DNA from 2 places in the Streptomyces sp. NPDC002690 genome. Region 1 is predicted to be linked to the other one. Evidence: riboswitches for the same ligand, from Rfam matches in the RefSeq annotation. Region 1 holds a riboswitch; the other holds the start of a gene.
What was found. Region 1 has a riboswitch for cyclic di-AMP ahead of ACWD3D_RS13420 (transglycosylase family protein). Riboswitches for the same ligand answer to the same signal wherever they lie in the genome.
Positions count from the first base shown of each region.

Region 2: linked by a shared signal. The riboswitch ahead of ACWD3D_RS11905 (M23 family metallopeptidase) and the one ahead of ACWD3D_RS13420 (transglycosylase family protein) in region 1 are both predicted to bind cyclic di-AMP.

Region 1 covers NZ_JBSFVR010000081.1:8,977-20,538, forward strand. The annotation lists gene ACWD3D_RS13365 (hypothetical protein) at 1-333, shown strand, start outside; gene ACWD3D_RS13370 (response regulator transcription factor) at 371-1,036, opposite strand; gene ACWD3D_RS13375 (sensor histidine kinase) at 1,033-2,310, opposite strand; gene ACWD3D_RS13380 (cytochrome b/b6 domain-containing protein) at 2,307-2,942, opposite strand; gene ACWD3D_RS13385 (molybdopterin-dependent oxidoreductase) at 2,926-3,669, opposite strand; gene ACWD3D_RS13390 (hypothetical protein) at 3,666-3,869, opposite strand; partial or broken gene ACWD3D_RS13395 (DUF6243 family protein) at 4,330-4,434, shown strand; partial or broken gene ACWD3D_RS13400 (Ppx/GppA phosphatase family protein) at 4,509-5,258, opposite strand; gene ACWD3D_RS13405 (DUF501 domain-containing protein) at 5,255-5,800, opposite strand; gene ACWD3D_RS13410 (FtsB family cell division protein) at 5,967-6,458, opposite strand; gene eno (phosphopyruvate hydratase) at 6,560-7,846, opposite strand; gene ACWD3D_RS13420 (transglycosylase family protein) at 8,201-8,917, opposite strand; cyclic di-AMP (ydaO/yuaA leader) riboswitch at 8,921-9,101, opposite strand; gene ACWD3D_RS13425 (transglycosylase family protein) at 9,392-10,462, opposite strand; gene ACWD3D_RS13430 (cytochrome P450 family protein) at 10,569-11,562, opposite strand, start outside.
Region 2 covers NZ_JBSFVR010000067.1:19,802-23,013, forward strand. The annotation lists gene ACWD3D_RS11900 (aldo/keto reductase) at 1-559, opposite strand, end outside; gene ACWD3D_RS11905 (M23 family metallopeptidase) at 771-1,826, opposite strand; cyclic di-AMP (ydaO/yuaA leader) riboswitch at 1,838-1,991, opposite strand; gene ACWD3D_RS11910 (PP2C family protein-serine/threonine phosphatase) at 2,338-3,212, opposite strand, start outside.

The DNA of each region.
Region 1 (11,562 bases):
AACGGCGGGACGACCCGCTGCGTCGTGTCCGTGGACGGCAGGGTGGCCCTGCGTCTCACCCAGGCGTGGTGGGGAAGAGGGGAGACCGGAACGACGGTCGCGGAGGCGTACGCCTACACGGACGACGGGGAGACCACGGACGACTACCGGTACGTCTGGACCGGTAAAGCCGGTGTGGGCAAGACCGCTTCGTGCACATCGTCGGAACACCCGGATTTGGACCTCTTCGCGATCATCCAGGTCCTGGACACCGGCATCGACGACAAGACAGCCATGAAGAACCTGATCACCAGCTACACCGCGGCGGTGGACAAGTCGGCCGCCTGCGAGTGACCCGCGCACCGTAAGGACTCCCCCGCGCGGGGCCCGTTCACCGTGCGGGGTGGACCAGTCCGCCCTCGTAGGCGGCGATGACCAGGTGCGCCCTGTCCCGCGCTCCCAGTTTCACCATGGCCCGGTTCACGTGGGTTTTCGCGGTGAGGACGGTGATGCCGAGGTGATCCGCGATCTCGTCGTTGGACAGGCCGGTGGCCGCCAGCACCACCACCTCGCGCTCGCGTCCGGTCAGGCTCTCCAGCGTCGGCGCGATGGTGCGCGGCGGAGGGGTACGGGCGAGGAAGCGCTGGATCAGCGAGCGGGTGGCGACGGGCGAGAGCAGCGCGTCACCCGCGGCGACCGTCCTGATCGCGTCGATCAGCTCCTGGGGGTGGATGCCCTTGCCGACGAATCCGCTCGCCCCCGCCCGCAGCGCCTCCGCCACGTGCTCGTCGGTCTCGAACGTGGTCAGGATGAGCACTTTCACCCCGGGCAGATCCTTGTCGGCGGTGATGATCCTGGTGGCTTCGATCCCGTCGAGGCCGGGCATGCGGATGTCCATCAGCACCACGTCCGTCGGCAGGCGCCGGACCTGGTCCACGGCCTCCGTCCCGTCGCACGCCTCGCCGACGACCTCGATGCCCGGGGTGGCCTCCAACAGGATGCGGAAGGTCCCTCTCAGGAGCGCCTGGTCGTCGGCGAGAATTACCCGGATACTCATCCGCCCTCCCGGGGGCCGTCCTGCGCAGGGGTGTCCTGCGCAGGGCCGTCCTGCGCAGGGGTGTTCGAGGTGAGGGGCAGGAGCGCGCGGACCCGGAACCCGCCTGCCGTTCGCGGCCCGTGGTGCAGGGTTCCGCCCGTCGCGCGTACGCGTTCCGTGAGGCTGATCAGCCCCAGGCCTGTGCCGGGGCCGGGGCCCGGTCCGGTGCCGCCGTCGTCGGTGACGGAGACCTCCAAGCGGGCCGGGTGGTGGGCCGGGTGAACGGCGACGACCACGGACACCCGGGCGTCGGCGACGTGTTTGCGCGCGTTGGTCATCGCCTCCTGGACCACCCGGTAGGCGGCCAGGTCGGTCAGCGGCGGAAGGGGGGTCGGCGGCGTGTCGTACCGGGCTTCCACGCGCAGGCCCGCGTGGCGGAACGAGTCCAGCAGCGCGGGTAGGTCACGCAACCCCGGTGCGGGGGCGAGGGGCTGGTCGGGCTCGTCCGTCTGGCGCAACAGGCCCACGGTGGCGCGCAGTTCGTCGAGTGCCGCTCGGCTGGTGTCGCGGATCTGCCCGAGGGCCTCGTAGGCGCGCTCGGCGTCCTGGCGGACCAGGTGGTGGGCCACTCCGGCCTGCGCGTTGACCAGGGTGAGGTGGTGGGTGACGACGTCGTGCAGTTCCCGGGCGAGGCGCATCCGTTCGGCCACGACCTGCCGGTGCGCTTCGTCCTCCCTGGTCGCCTCGGCGTGCTCCGCGCGTTCCCGGTAGGAGGCGAGCAGTTCGCGCCGGCTGCGTACCGCGTCCCCGACCGCCGTGGGCAGTTGGGTCCAGGCGAGAAGGGCGAGGTTGGACTCCACGGCCGAGAGCTGTGGGCGTACGACGAACGCGGCGGCGGTCATCGCGACGCCCACCGCCGCGCTGGTGCGCACGGCGGTGCGGCGGTCGGTCCGGGCCGCGAGCAGGAAGAGTGCGGCGACCGCCGGTGCGGGCGGGGGCGGCATGTCGGGGACGAGGGCGAGGAGCAGCACGCTGGTCGCCGCCGTGGCCCACACCGTCGCGCGCGGCCACCGATGGGCGCCCAGCACCAGCAGGCTGCAGAGTGCGGATACCGCTCCGGCCGGGCGGAGGGCGGCCTGCCCCTGCTGCGACGTCAGCATCATGACCGGTCCGGTGATGAGTACGCAGCAGACCGCGGCCACGGCGTCCACGGCGAACGGGTGCCGGGCCGGACGGTCGGCGAGGTTCCTCACCGCCGATCGGATGCCTGTGACGGGTGCCCGGTGCGTTCTCATGTCTCCCGGGCGGCTGCGGGGGCCGGGTTCTCCTCCTCCCACAGCGGGTGGTGTGCCCGGGCCCAGTCCCGTGGGACCTCCCCGGTGCGCAGCCCGCGGCGGGCCTGCGCGTCACGGACGGCCATCCGAATGTGGCCGAGGATCAGGGCGGCGACGAGAAGGGCCAGCCAGTCGTGGACGAAGGTCGCTCCGGTGCGCCACAGGAGGGGTGCGAGGCCGGTGAACCACATGAGGAGCCCGGTACCGATCATGACGAGCAGGGCTCCGGCGAGGACGTTCGCGTACAGCTTCTGCCCGGCGTTGAACTTTCCTGCCGTACGGGGCCGCTTGCGCAGGCCCGCCCGCACCCACCCGCGGTCGTGCGGGCCGAACCGGTTGAGGCGGCTCAGGTCGGCGCGGAACGCGCGCGAGACCAGGCCCGCCAGGAGCGGTACGGGCATGGCGATGCCCGCCCACTGGTGCACGGTCACCAGCAGCCGCCGCCGTCCGACGAGTTCGGCCAGCGTCGGCAGGTAGAGGAGGGCTGCGGTGACGAGTGCGGTTCCCACCAGTGCGGCCGTGCACCGGTGGATCCAGCGTTCGGCGGTGGTGAACCGCCGTATCAGGTCCGGTCGTTCAGCTGGTGGGTTCATCGTCCCGTCCGTTCGACTCGCCGACCCAGCCGTCCACGTCGTAGCCGTACCGCTCCCAGTAACCGGGCTGGACGCGGTCGGTGACGGTGATGCCGGACAGCCACTTGGCCGACTTGTAGAAGTACATCGGGGCGGCGTACAGGCGCACCGGCCCGCCGTGGGCGGCGGTCAGCGGCTCGTCCCGCATCCGGTAGGAGACCAGCATGTCGTCGCGGCGCGCCTGGTCCAGGGTGAGGCTCTCGGTGTAGACCCCGTCGAAGCAGGTGAACCGCACCGCGCTCGCTTCCGGCCGCACTCCGCAGACGTCGAGCAGGTGGGAGAGCGTGACCCCGGTGAAGGCCGTCTTGGGCACGCGCCAACCGGTGACGCACTGCACGTCCCGCACCAGGCGGGTGCTCGGCATGGCCGTCAGTTCGGCCAGCGTGTACGAGGCGGGGCGGTCCACCAGGCCGTCCACGGTCAGCCGGTAGTCGTCGGCGGAGCGGTGCGGCACCTTGTCGGCGACGGAGTAGAAGCGGAAGCCGCCGGCGCCGGGCAACACCGAGAAGAGACCGGTGGGGTCCTTGCTCGCCACCGAGGCGAGCGTGTTGTCGAGCCCGCGCTGAATGGTCGCGCCCCCGGCCACGCCCAGGGCGCCGAGCCCCAGAGCGCCGAGGATGATCCGCCGTCCGACGGGCCGCTCCTCGCCCTTTCCCCGGGCCGGTCCGCCCGCGCCGCCCCCGGTCATCGGCTGCCGGCCCGCAGCTTCCGGAGACCGCTGACCAGGAGCGTCAGCCCGGCGACGGCCACGACCAGACCGATGACCAGCCACTGCGATTCGCCGGACATCACCTTACTGTTGTCGATGGCGCCGGAGCCCTGGAGCGACCACACCACACCCACGATGAGCAGGACCGTTCCGACCAGTGGCCGTACCCACTTCTTCATCCGCCGCTCCCTTTCCGTCCGCACGCGTCCCGGACGCGTGCCGTCGTGTCCCCCGACGTCTGCCGTCCGGCAGGAACAGTCTCCCCGCGAACCGTCCTCCGGCGGTCATCCCCAGGGACGGAGTCGGGCTACCACCGCCACGGTGGACGCCCGCCCGCGTACCACGCCCGTGGTACACGGCAGAGGGTACGGGCCGCCCGGCCGGCACGGCTGCGGCGGCGGACCGGACGGGGGCGGGTGCGGGCGGCGGGCCCGCGAAACGCCTGGCGCACCGGGCCTACGGGACCGGGTAACGTCGTAGGCATGTTCTTCCAGAATCTGATGTACGAGTGAGAGCGTGACGGGCCCCCGCTGACGTCCCTCGACGCGCCGCGCCCGTCCCCCACCGATGCATCCGTAGATCACTTCACGTCATTCCGGGAGAACCCGCATGAGCAAGAACATCAACAACCCCGTGGGCATGGGCGGCGGCCAGCGCAAGCGGCAGTCCCGCACCGAGCGCCAGAACAACGGTCCGCACCGCAACCTCGACCGCCAGGGCGCCGCCGACCAGAAGGCGGAGCTGGTGCGCAAGATGCGCGAGAAGGCAGCCGCGGCCGAGGGCGCCACGCAGGCGGACGACGACACCGCCCGGAGGGCGAGGGAGATCCGGGAGTGGTGGATGGCCTCGGAGTCGTACTCCTTGAGGTCGAGCGCGATGGCGGCGATCGTGGTGACCGTGCCGGCGAGGCCGACGAGGGTGGTGGCCCCGGTGAGCGGGACGGTCTCGGCGGCGAGGTCGAGGGCCGCGTCGATGTCGGCGCGGATCGCGTCGATCCGGGCCTCGGTCGGCGGGTCGATCTTCGCGCCGTCCTGGACGAGGTGGCGCTCCGTCATGCGGACGCAGCCGATGTCGACCGAGCGGGCCGCGCGGACCGTGTCGTCGCCGAGGACGAACTCGGTGGAGCCACCGCCGATGTCGACCACGAGGTACGGGGCGGCGAAGCCGTGGCCGCTGTTGCCGTGGAGTTCCTTGGTGGCGCCGTCGAAGGAGAGCTGGGCCTCCTGGTCGCCGGTGATCACCTCGGGTTCGACGCCGAGGATCTCGTGGACGCCCCGGACGAAGTCGGCGCTGTTCTCGGCGTCGCGGGAGGCGGAAGTGGCGACGAAGCGGATCTTCTGGGCGCCGAGCTCCTCGATGGCCCCGGCGTACTCGCGGCAGGCGGCGAACGTACGCTCCAGCGCTTCGGGCGCGAGGCGGCCGGTGCGGTCGACGCCCTGGCCGAGGCGGACGATCCGCATCCGGCGGTCCAGCTCGGTGAAGCCACCGGTGGCGGGGTCGATGTCGGCGACGAGCAGCCGGATGGAGTTGGTGCCGCAGTCGATGGCCGCCACCCGGGTCGTGGTCACGCGGTCTCTCCGGCCGTCTTCTCGGGCGTGCAGGGCGTGACGCAGGGGCCCTTGGCCCACCACTCGGGCAGCATGGCGATGGCCTCGTCGCCGAGCGGGTTCACGCCGGGTCCGGCGGCCAGCGAGTGGCCGACGAGGACGTGCAGGCACTTCACCCGGTCCGGCATGCCGCCGGCGCTCGGGAAGCCCTCCAGGACCTCGATGGCGTCGCGGCGCGCGAGGTAGTCCTCGTGGGCCGCGCGGTAGGAGGCGGCGAGCTCCGGGTCGGTGCCCAGGCGCTCGGTCATCTCCTTCATGACGCCGTTCGCCTCCAGCGTGCCGATCGCGGACGCGGCGCGCGGGCACGTCAGGTAGAACGTCGTCGGGAACGGCGTGCCGTCCTCCAGACGGGGCTGGGTCTCCACCACGTCCGGGTTGCCGCAGGGGCAGCGGTGCGCGATGGCGCGCAGCCCGCGCGGCGGCCGTCCGAGCTGCTGCTCGAACGCGGCGATGTCCGCGTCGGTGGGCGGAGTGGATTCGGTCTGCGGAGGGGCGGTGTCCATGCCTGCCTTGGTTCTGCTCGAAGGTGCTGCTCTTGAGTGCGGTGCGATCCGATTGCGGTGCGATCCGATTGCGGTGCGGTGCGGTGCGATCCGATCGCGCTGCGGTGCGGTGCGCCGGAACGCGTTTCTGCTCGGACCAGTGTGCCTGGCCGGGCGGGGGCGTGGCTCAGTCGCCGTCGGAGTCGCTGCCGGAGCCGTCCGCGCTGTCCACGCCGTCCCAGAGGTTGGAGTGCCAGGGCCGGCCGCTGGCGCCGGGTTCGCCCCGGCTGTCGTCCGCCGCGTCGGGATCGACCACGGTGTAGCCGGTCTCGCCGGGGAGGACGTAGTGGAGGTGTTCGCGGGCGAGGCGGCGGATGTACGCGTCGTCCTGGAGGCGGGCCTTCTCGTCCCGCAGCTCCTCGGCGCGCTTCCCGGCGTCCTGGAGGGTCCGCTCCTGGTCGGCGATCTCCTCGCGCTGGGAGACGTACTGGCGCATCGGGTACGCCAACGCCACGATCAGGGTGCAGACGATCAGCGCCAGGAACGCGGCGCGGCCGGTGAGCCGGGACCGGTGGGCCTGGCGGCGGTTCTGGGAGCGGTAGACGCGGGCCGCCGTCTGCTCGCCGAGCAGCCGCAGCCTGGTCGCGGTGGAGAACCGGTCGCGGTCCTTCACGGCCATGTTCATGCCTCCCCGTCACGCACGTCCGTCCCCGCACACGGTACGGGACCGAGTGCGGGGACGGACGGAGGCTGGTGGAGCGGGCCCTCGCGGGCCGCGGATCAGCCCTTGAAGCGGGGGAACGCCGAGCGGCCGGCGTACACCGCGGCGTCGTCGAGGATCTCCTCGATGCGCAGCAGCTGGTTGTACTTGGCGACGCGGTCCGAGCGGGCCGGGGCGCCGGTCTTGATCTGACCGCAGTTCACGGCGACGGCGAGGTCGGCGATGGTGACGTCCTCGGTCTCACCGGAACGGTGGGACATCATGCACTTGAAGCCGTTGCGCTGCGCGAGCTCGACGGCGTCCAGGGTCTCGGTCAGCGAGCCGATCTGGTTGACCTTGACGAGCAGGGCGTTGGCCGAGCCCTCCTCGATGCCACGGGCGAGGCGCTCGGGGTTGGTGACGAAGAGGTCGTCGCCGACGATCTGCACCTTGGTGCCGAGCTTGTCGGTGATGACCTTCCAGCCGGCCCAGTCGTCCTCGTACAGCGGGTCCTCGATGGAGACCAGCGGGTACGCGGAGACGAGCTCCTCGTAGTACTCGGTCATCTCGGCGGCCGAGCGGGACTTGCCCTCGAACTCGTACTTGCCGTCCTTGTAGAACTCGGACGCGGCGACGTCGAGCGCGAGCGCGATGTCGCGGCCGGGGACGAAACCGGCCTCCTTGATGGCCTCGACGATGAGGTCGAGGGCGGCGCGGTTGGACTCCAGGTTCGGGGCGAAGCCGCCCTCGTCGCCGAGACCGGTGGAGAGGCCCTTGGTCTTCAGGACCTTCTTCAGCGTGTGGTACGTCTCGGCACCCCAGCGAAGGGCCTCGGAGAAGGACTCCGCGCCGATCGGGGCGATCATGAACTCCTGGATGTCGACGTTGGAGTCGGCGTGCGACCCACCGTTCAGGATGTTCATCATCGGAACGGGCAGCAGGTGCGCGTTCGGGCCGCCGAGGTAGCGGAAGAGCGGGAGATCGGCGGCCTCGGAGGCGGCGTGGGCCACGGCGAGCGAGACGCCGAGGATGGCGTTGGCGCCGAGCGAGCCCTTGTTCTCCGTGGCGTCCAGGTCGCACATCGCCTGGTCGATCAGGCGCTGCTCGGTGGCGTCGTAGCCGACGAGCTCCGGGCCGATCTGCTCGATGACGGCGAGGACGGCCTTCTCCACGCCCTTGCCGAGGTAACGCTTGGGGTCGCCGTCGCGAAGCTCGACGGCCTCGAACGCGCCGGTGGAGGCGCCGGACGGAACGGCAGCACGGCCCGTGCTGCCGTCGTCGAGACCAACTTCGACCTCGACCGTGGGGTTACCCCGCGAGTCGAGGATTTCCCGGGCTACGACGACGTCGATGGACGGCACGAGCATCTCCTTCTGGGATGTGACGCTGACTGTGCGGGGCTCTTGAGCCTTGCGACTAGAGCCTAACCGGACACAGGACATCGGCCAGCCGACCGTCCGTCCAGTGACACGGCGAGCCTACACATTGTTTCCGTACGGAACATAACGTCCGGCCATACGGAGGTCGGCAGTCCGCGGTACGGCCGGGGTGGCGGCCCGCCCTCTCTCCTCTTCTTCACCTGTACGCCGCTCACGGGACGTACGCGCGCACCCGGCCCGGAAAGGGCCCTGGCCCGGCGCGCGGGGGGAGTGCGCGCCGGGCCAGGGAGTGGGAAAGGGGTGCCGCCGGACACCCCGCTTCCGGGGAGGAGTGGTTCGTGACTACTTCAGGTGGAGCTGCTGACCCGGGAAGATGAGGTCGGCGTCCTCGACGATGTCGTGGTTCAGCTTGAACAGCTTCTGCCAGCCGCCCTTGACGCCCTGCTTCTCGGCGATGGTGCTGAGGGTGTCGCCGGTGACGACCTTGTACTCGCCGTCGCCCTTCTCCACCTTGTCGCCGGTCGGCGTGGTGACGGTCTCGGACTTCGCGGCGGGGCGCTCCTCGCTGCGGGAGGCGGTCTGCGAGTCGGTGGAGCGGTCCGGCGTCGCCGTGGAGGCGCTGTCGTCGGTCGCGGTCGAGCCGGTGCTCGCGGAGGAGCCCGTGTCGACGCCCGGGTCCACACCGTCGTTGGTGAGGTTGCCGGCGCCGGCGCAGGACCAGGCGCCCGGGCCCTGCAGGTCGAGCAGCACCTCGGCGGTGGCGATCTGCTGCTCCTTGGTCGCCAGGTCGGCGCGGGGGGCGTACTTCGTACCGCCGGCGGCGGCCCAGCTGGACTGCGAGAACTGCAGACCGCCGTAGTAGCCGTTGCCGGTGTTGATGGACCAGTTGCCACCGGACTCGCACTGGGCGACGGCGTCCCAGGTGGCGACGGAGGCGGCGGAAGCGTTGGTGGCGCCCATCAGCGGGAGGGCGATGGCGGCACCGGCGACGCCGGCGAGCGTGGCCACACGGACGGCCTTGGACGAGCGGCGGTGCTTACCGTTGCTGGACAGCAGCATGGAACGTCTCCTCACCGACGCCTACGAGGTGAGCTGTCGGGTTCGGGCCAATGAGTGCCCGGCCACACGTCCTTGCGTGTGGCTTAACCCCTAGCCGGTCCCGGCCTCCCGTCGTTTCCGACGGGCCGTCCGATACCGGCGGCTTACCTGGGTCCCCCGCTCCTGCCTACGGCGCTTTACGCGTCTGTTCCCTTCGACCGACGGCAGGATTCGGCGTGACGGTCGACGGGGCCCGCGGTGCGAGCGGTTCTGACCGTAAACAGAGGCAACCCCCACATTCAATGATGGACATATCAGACAATCAGACCTTACTGGCCACGCCTGAATAACCGTTTCCGCAGGTCAAAGCGGACATTCGCGAACCCCCGCGACCGCGACACGCCGGAACAGCGAAGAGACCCATGTCTCACTTTCGCAAAAGTGGACATAGGCCCCTTAACTACCCCTCTTTTTGGGGCGTTTTCCCGAATTGGATCAGTTGGCGGGAGCAGTCTCCGCCGTGTCGGGAGTGGTCTCCGGCGTGTCGGAAGCGGTGCCGGACGCGGTGTCCGTCGCGGCCGGAGCGGAGTCGGTCGCCGCAGGGGCGGCGGCCGTGCTCAGGTCGAGCTCCTGGCCGGGCAGGATCAGGTCGGGGTTCGATCCGATCACGCTCTCGTTGGCCTGGTAGAGCTCGGTCCAGCCGTCGGAGAGGTGCTGCGCGTCGGCGATCGCCCAGAGGTTGTCGCCGGACTGGACCGTGTACGTCCCGTCCGTCGCGAGGGCCGTGTCGTCGCGCGCGTCGCTGTCCCCGCGCGAGGCGTGCCGGCCGGTGTCGCGCGAGGCGTCGGCTGCGGCCTCGTCCGGGTCGGGCGTCCCGCGGTGCTTGCCGCCCGTCGCGGTGTCACCGGTCGCCGCGTCCGTCGCCCCGCTCTTCGCGCCGCTCTTGCCGGGCGTGGTGGCGCCCGGGGTGGCCGAGCCGGAGGGCGCGGGGGTCGCGGAGGCGTCGGGGCTCGGCGTGGCGCTGCTCCCGGTGGTGCCGTCGGAGTCCGAGGCACCGGTCGAGCCCGAGGTGTCGGTCGGGTCCGTGGTGCCGGTGGAGACGGGTGCGCCGTCCGCGTCCGGGATCGTGCCGGCCGAGGCGCCCGCGTCCGTGGCGGACGTGGAGCCGGGGTCGACGCCGATGAGGCTGCCCGCGGGCGCCAGCCCGGAGATCACCGCGCACCCGGGCCACGCCTGCGGGCCCTTGGCGTCGAGCACCTTCTCCGCCACGGCTATCTGCTGGGTGCGGCTGGCGAGGTCCGCGCGCTGCGCGTAGTCCGTACCGCCGTAGGCGGACCAGGTCTCCTGGGAGAACTGCAGTCCGCCGTAGTAACCGTTGCCGAAGTCCGCGCTCCAGGTGCCGCCGCTCTCGCATTCGGCGACCTTGTCCCAGGTGTTCGCGTCCGCCGCGCCGGCGCTGCCTGCGGCGAGGAGCGGAATCGCGAGGGCGGAGCCTGTCACGCCGGCTGCGACGACGATGGCGGGTGCCTGGCGAGGGCGGCGGTGTCTGCCGTTCGCGGAGCCCATGGGAGTGCCTTCCGTGTGACTGACGGGTGAACTGATGCGTCGAACCGTGAACCTAGCGGGACTCGAACGTGTGTCACAAGTCGATGCCTCGCAGATCACGTGAACATCACAGTGTTGACGGAGCGTCACTTTCACCGAGCGCCGGTCCCGGTGTGAACTCCACCGGAAGGGTGCGCAGTCCACGCATGATGAGCCCTCCACGCCACCGCAAATCGGCCGTTTCTCCCGCAAGACGCAGGTCAGGAAGACGCCTCAACAAGGTGGCGAGAGCGGTCCTTCCTTCCAGCCGGGCGAGCGGCGCACCCACGCAGTAGTGGATGCCGTGGCCGTAGCCGAGGTGCTGATTGTCACGCCGGGCGAGGTCGAGCGTGTCGGGGTCCTCGAAGCGCGCGGGGTCGCGGTCGGCCGCCGCGAGCACCACGAGCACGGGATCGCCGGCCGCGATCTCCTCGCCGCCGAGGGTCAGCGGTTCGGTGGCGTACCGCCAGGTGGCCAGCTCCACCGGGCCGTCGAAGCGGAGCAGCTCCTCGATGCCGGTGGCGAGCAGCTCCTCCTCCCCCGCCGCGAGGGACGCTTCGAGGCGGGCGCGCTCCTCGGGGTGGTGGAGCAGGGAGTGGGTGCCGTTGCCGATGAGGTTGACGGTCGTCTCGAAGCCGGCGAACAGCAGGATGAAGGCCATCGCGGCGGCCTCGTTCTCCGTGAGGTGCTCGCCGTGGTCGCTGGTGCGGATGAGTTCGGAGATCAGGTCGTCGCCCGGATTCTCCCGCTTGCGGTGGATCAGTTCCGCGAGGTAGGCGCGCATCCGCTTCACCGAGCGCGCCACTCCGCCGCGCGGCCCGCCGCCGTGGCGGATCATCATGCCCGCCCAGTCCCGGAAGTCGTCCTGGTCCTCCTCGGGCACTCCGAGCAGGTCGCAGATGGCGTAGATGGGGAGCGGGAACGCGAACTCGTGGATGAGGTCGGCCTTGCCCTCGGTCACGAACCGGTCGATGAGCCGGTCCGTCAGTTGTTGCACGCGGGGCGCGAACTCCGCGACCCGGCGCGGGGTGAACGCCTTGGACACGAGCCGGCGCAACCGGGTGTGGTCGGGCGGATCGATG
Region 2 (3,212 bases), on a different contig from region 1:
GGTTGTAGTGCGGCTGGAGGGCGACGTACCGGGCGAGTCCCTCGCGCTCGGAGAATTCGAGCGAGGCGCGCAGGCGCTCGGGGCTGATGTTGGAGGCGCCGATCTCGCGGACCTTGCCCTCCTTCACCAGCTGGTCGAGGGTGGTGACGATCTCCTCCACCGGGACACTCTCGTCGTCGTAGTGCGTGTAGTAGAGGTCGATGTAGTCGGTGTCGAGGCGCCGCAGGGACTCCTCCACCGCGCTCTTGACGTTGCCGGTGGCGAGCCCCCGGTACTCGGGGTGGGCACCGACCTTGGTGGCGACGACGACGTCGGCACGGTTGCCGCGGGCCTTGAGCCACTTGCCGATCAGCGCCTCCGACTCGCCGCCCCTGTTACCGGGAACCCAGGCCGAGTACGCGTCGGCGGTGTCGACGAAGTTGCCGCCGGCCGCGGTGTAGGCGTCGAGTACCGCGAAGGACTGCGCCTCGTCGGCGGTCCAGCCGAAGACGTTGCCGCCGAGGGCGAGCGGGAAGACCTCGAGGGCGGACGTTCCGAGCTTGCGGAGAGAAGAAGTCATGAGGAGTGCAACGGAACGGACGGGAGATCGTATTCCGCTTCCGGAGCTCCAGCCGCGATTCCGGCGGGACGAGGGGGGCCGGCAGCCCTGACGTCGGGGGGGAGCGTCAAGGCTGCCGGGGCTGGGGAGGCGCCCGGGCCGGGTCCGGCGGGGCCTACGCGCGCCGCACGGACCCCGCGCGGCGCGCCGGACCGGTGCGGGCCCGGAGGCGTCAGACGGTGAGGCCCTTGCCGGTCAGCCAGGCCATCGGGTCGATGCCGGTGCCGTCCGGGGTGTGGACTTCGAGGTGGAGGTGCGGGCCGGTGACATTGCCGGTGGCTCCCACGCGGCCGATGGTGTCGCCGGTGTTGACCTGCTGGCCGGCGACGACGTCCATGGAGGACTGGTGGCAGTACCAGATCTCCGTACCGTCATCGAGCTCCAGGACCGTGCGGTACCCGTACGAGCCCGACCAGCCCGCCGACTTGACCGTTCCCCCGTGCACGGCCTTGACCGGGGTACCGGTCGGCGCGGCGAAGTCGAGACCGGTGTGCTGCCCGGAGGCCCACATCGTGCCGGCCTCGCCGAAGGTGGAGGTGATCGTGTACGCGGAGGTGGGGAGCGAGTAGCTGGCGGCGAGCTTGGCCAGTCTCTCGGCCTCGGCCTTCTTCGCCGCGGCCTCCTCGGCCGCCTTCTTCTCCGCCGCGGCCTTCGCCGTGGCCTCGTCCTGCTGCTTCTTCGCCTCGGTGGCGGCCTTGGTCGCGGCAGCCGCCTCCTGGGCCGCCTTCGCTTCCGCGTCGGCGGCGGACTGCTGCTGCTCGGCCTGCTGGAGGATGCGGGCGCGCAGTGCCTCGCCCGCGTCGGTGGCGCCCTGCTCGGTCTCCGCCGTGGTGAGCCCGGCCGTGGTGAACGGCGCGGCCGCCGCCACCGGCGCGGGAGTGTCGTCGGACTCGACCGCGGTGATCAGAGCGCCCAGCCCGGGAAGGGACTTGGCGTCGGGAAGGTTGTCCGCGAGCGAATCGGGAAGAGAGATGGAGACCGGCGGCTTGCTCTGCGCGGTGGCCATGCCGCCCGCACCGACGGCCGCGATGACGCCGACCCCGAGGACGGTGGAACTACGCGCGAGACCACGCTGCTTGGCGACGCGGTGCCGGCCGCGTACGGGGCGGAGGGAATCCTCGGTGGGGTTCCATTCCTCCCAGGCCTTGTCGGCGTTGCCGGGAGAGCCGAAACCCTCGCGAGTGGCGAAGGGTGACGGGGCTTCGGGGGCAGGCTGGTTGGACGCCACGTGGGCGCACTCCTTTCCTTCCTTCTCGCCTACCGGGTTAGCTGACGGGTTCGGAGCAGGAAGGTCTCCTACGGGCGCCTGGCGTCTCTGTCGAGACACAGGTGTCCGATTCACCCCAAGAAGGTGGTTCCCCGGTTCCCTTGCGGAATTCGGCGCTCGCGCACGGCGCCGTCTCTGACGACGGCTGGGACGACCGCGCTGCGTTATCGAACGTTAATAGACAGACGACTCCGATTCCAAGCCGTTCCTCTTGATCATTCCCACTTCGGGCCGGGATTTACCTGGGCATTTCCTCGCTTAGCGGGGCGACTTGCGGACGAGCGGCCCGACCCGGCTTTTCTGACGGTGTGTCATATGTTATCGAGCGGTACCGCTCTGCTACGGACCGTCGCCGGACCCGGGCGGCTGACCCCGGGGCCGTCCGCAGGGGGATCGCGGGGCCGTCCGCAGGGGGATCGCGGGGCCGTCCGCAGGGGGATCACGGGGGATCACCACGGCGCCCTGAACCGCGTCAGCCGCCGCCGCGGCCCACGATCGGCACGGTGGTCCGGCGCTCCGGCTGGTCCTCCGCCGGCCGGGCCACCGCGAGCAGCGCCAGGTCGTCCGTCGAGCGCCCGCCCGTGTGCAGCCGGACGTCGTCGGTGAGCGCCGTGAGCAGCTCGTCGGGACCGGGGAAGATCCGGCCTCGCAGCCGCTCTGCCGGGTCGTAGAACACGCCCGCCGCGTCGCGCGCCTCGGAGAGCCCGTCCGTGTAGGTCAACAGGGTCGCGCCCGGCGGGAGGTCCCACTCGTCCGCCCGGTCCGGCCAGGCTCCCAGTGCCATACCGAGCGGCAGCGCGGGGGTACTGGGCCGCAGCACGTCCAGCGCGCCCCCGGCGTGCAGCAACAACGGTTCGGGGTGACCCCGGTTGACGATCCGCAGAGTCGCGGAGCCCTGTGGAATCTCGGCCAGGACCGCGGTGACGAACCCCTCCACCGGGTCCAGCCCCCCGCGCCGCGCCGCGTCCCTGGCCAACGCGCGCTCAAGCCGCTGCGCCACCCCCTCCAGCGTCTCCTCCTGCTCCGCGGCCTCCCGGAACGCGCCGATGATCACCGCCACCGCCTCGACCGCGTCGAGCCCCTTTCCGCGTACGTCGCCCAGTACGAGGCGTACGCCGTACGGAGTGTCCGCGACGGCGAACAGGTCGCCGCCGACGTACTCGTCCGCCTGCGCCGCCTCGTACCGCGCGGCGACGTGGAGCCCGCCGACCCGGTCGGCAGGGACCGGCAGCACGGCGCGCATGGCGGTCTCCGCGATGATCCGGGCGGACGCGAGCTGCTCGTTGCCGCGCCGCACCACCGCGTTGATGACGAGCGCCAGCACGGCCGTGGTGGCCACGGTGAGCG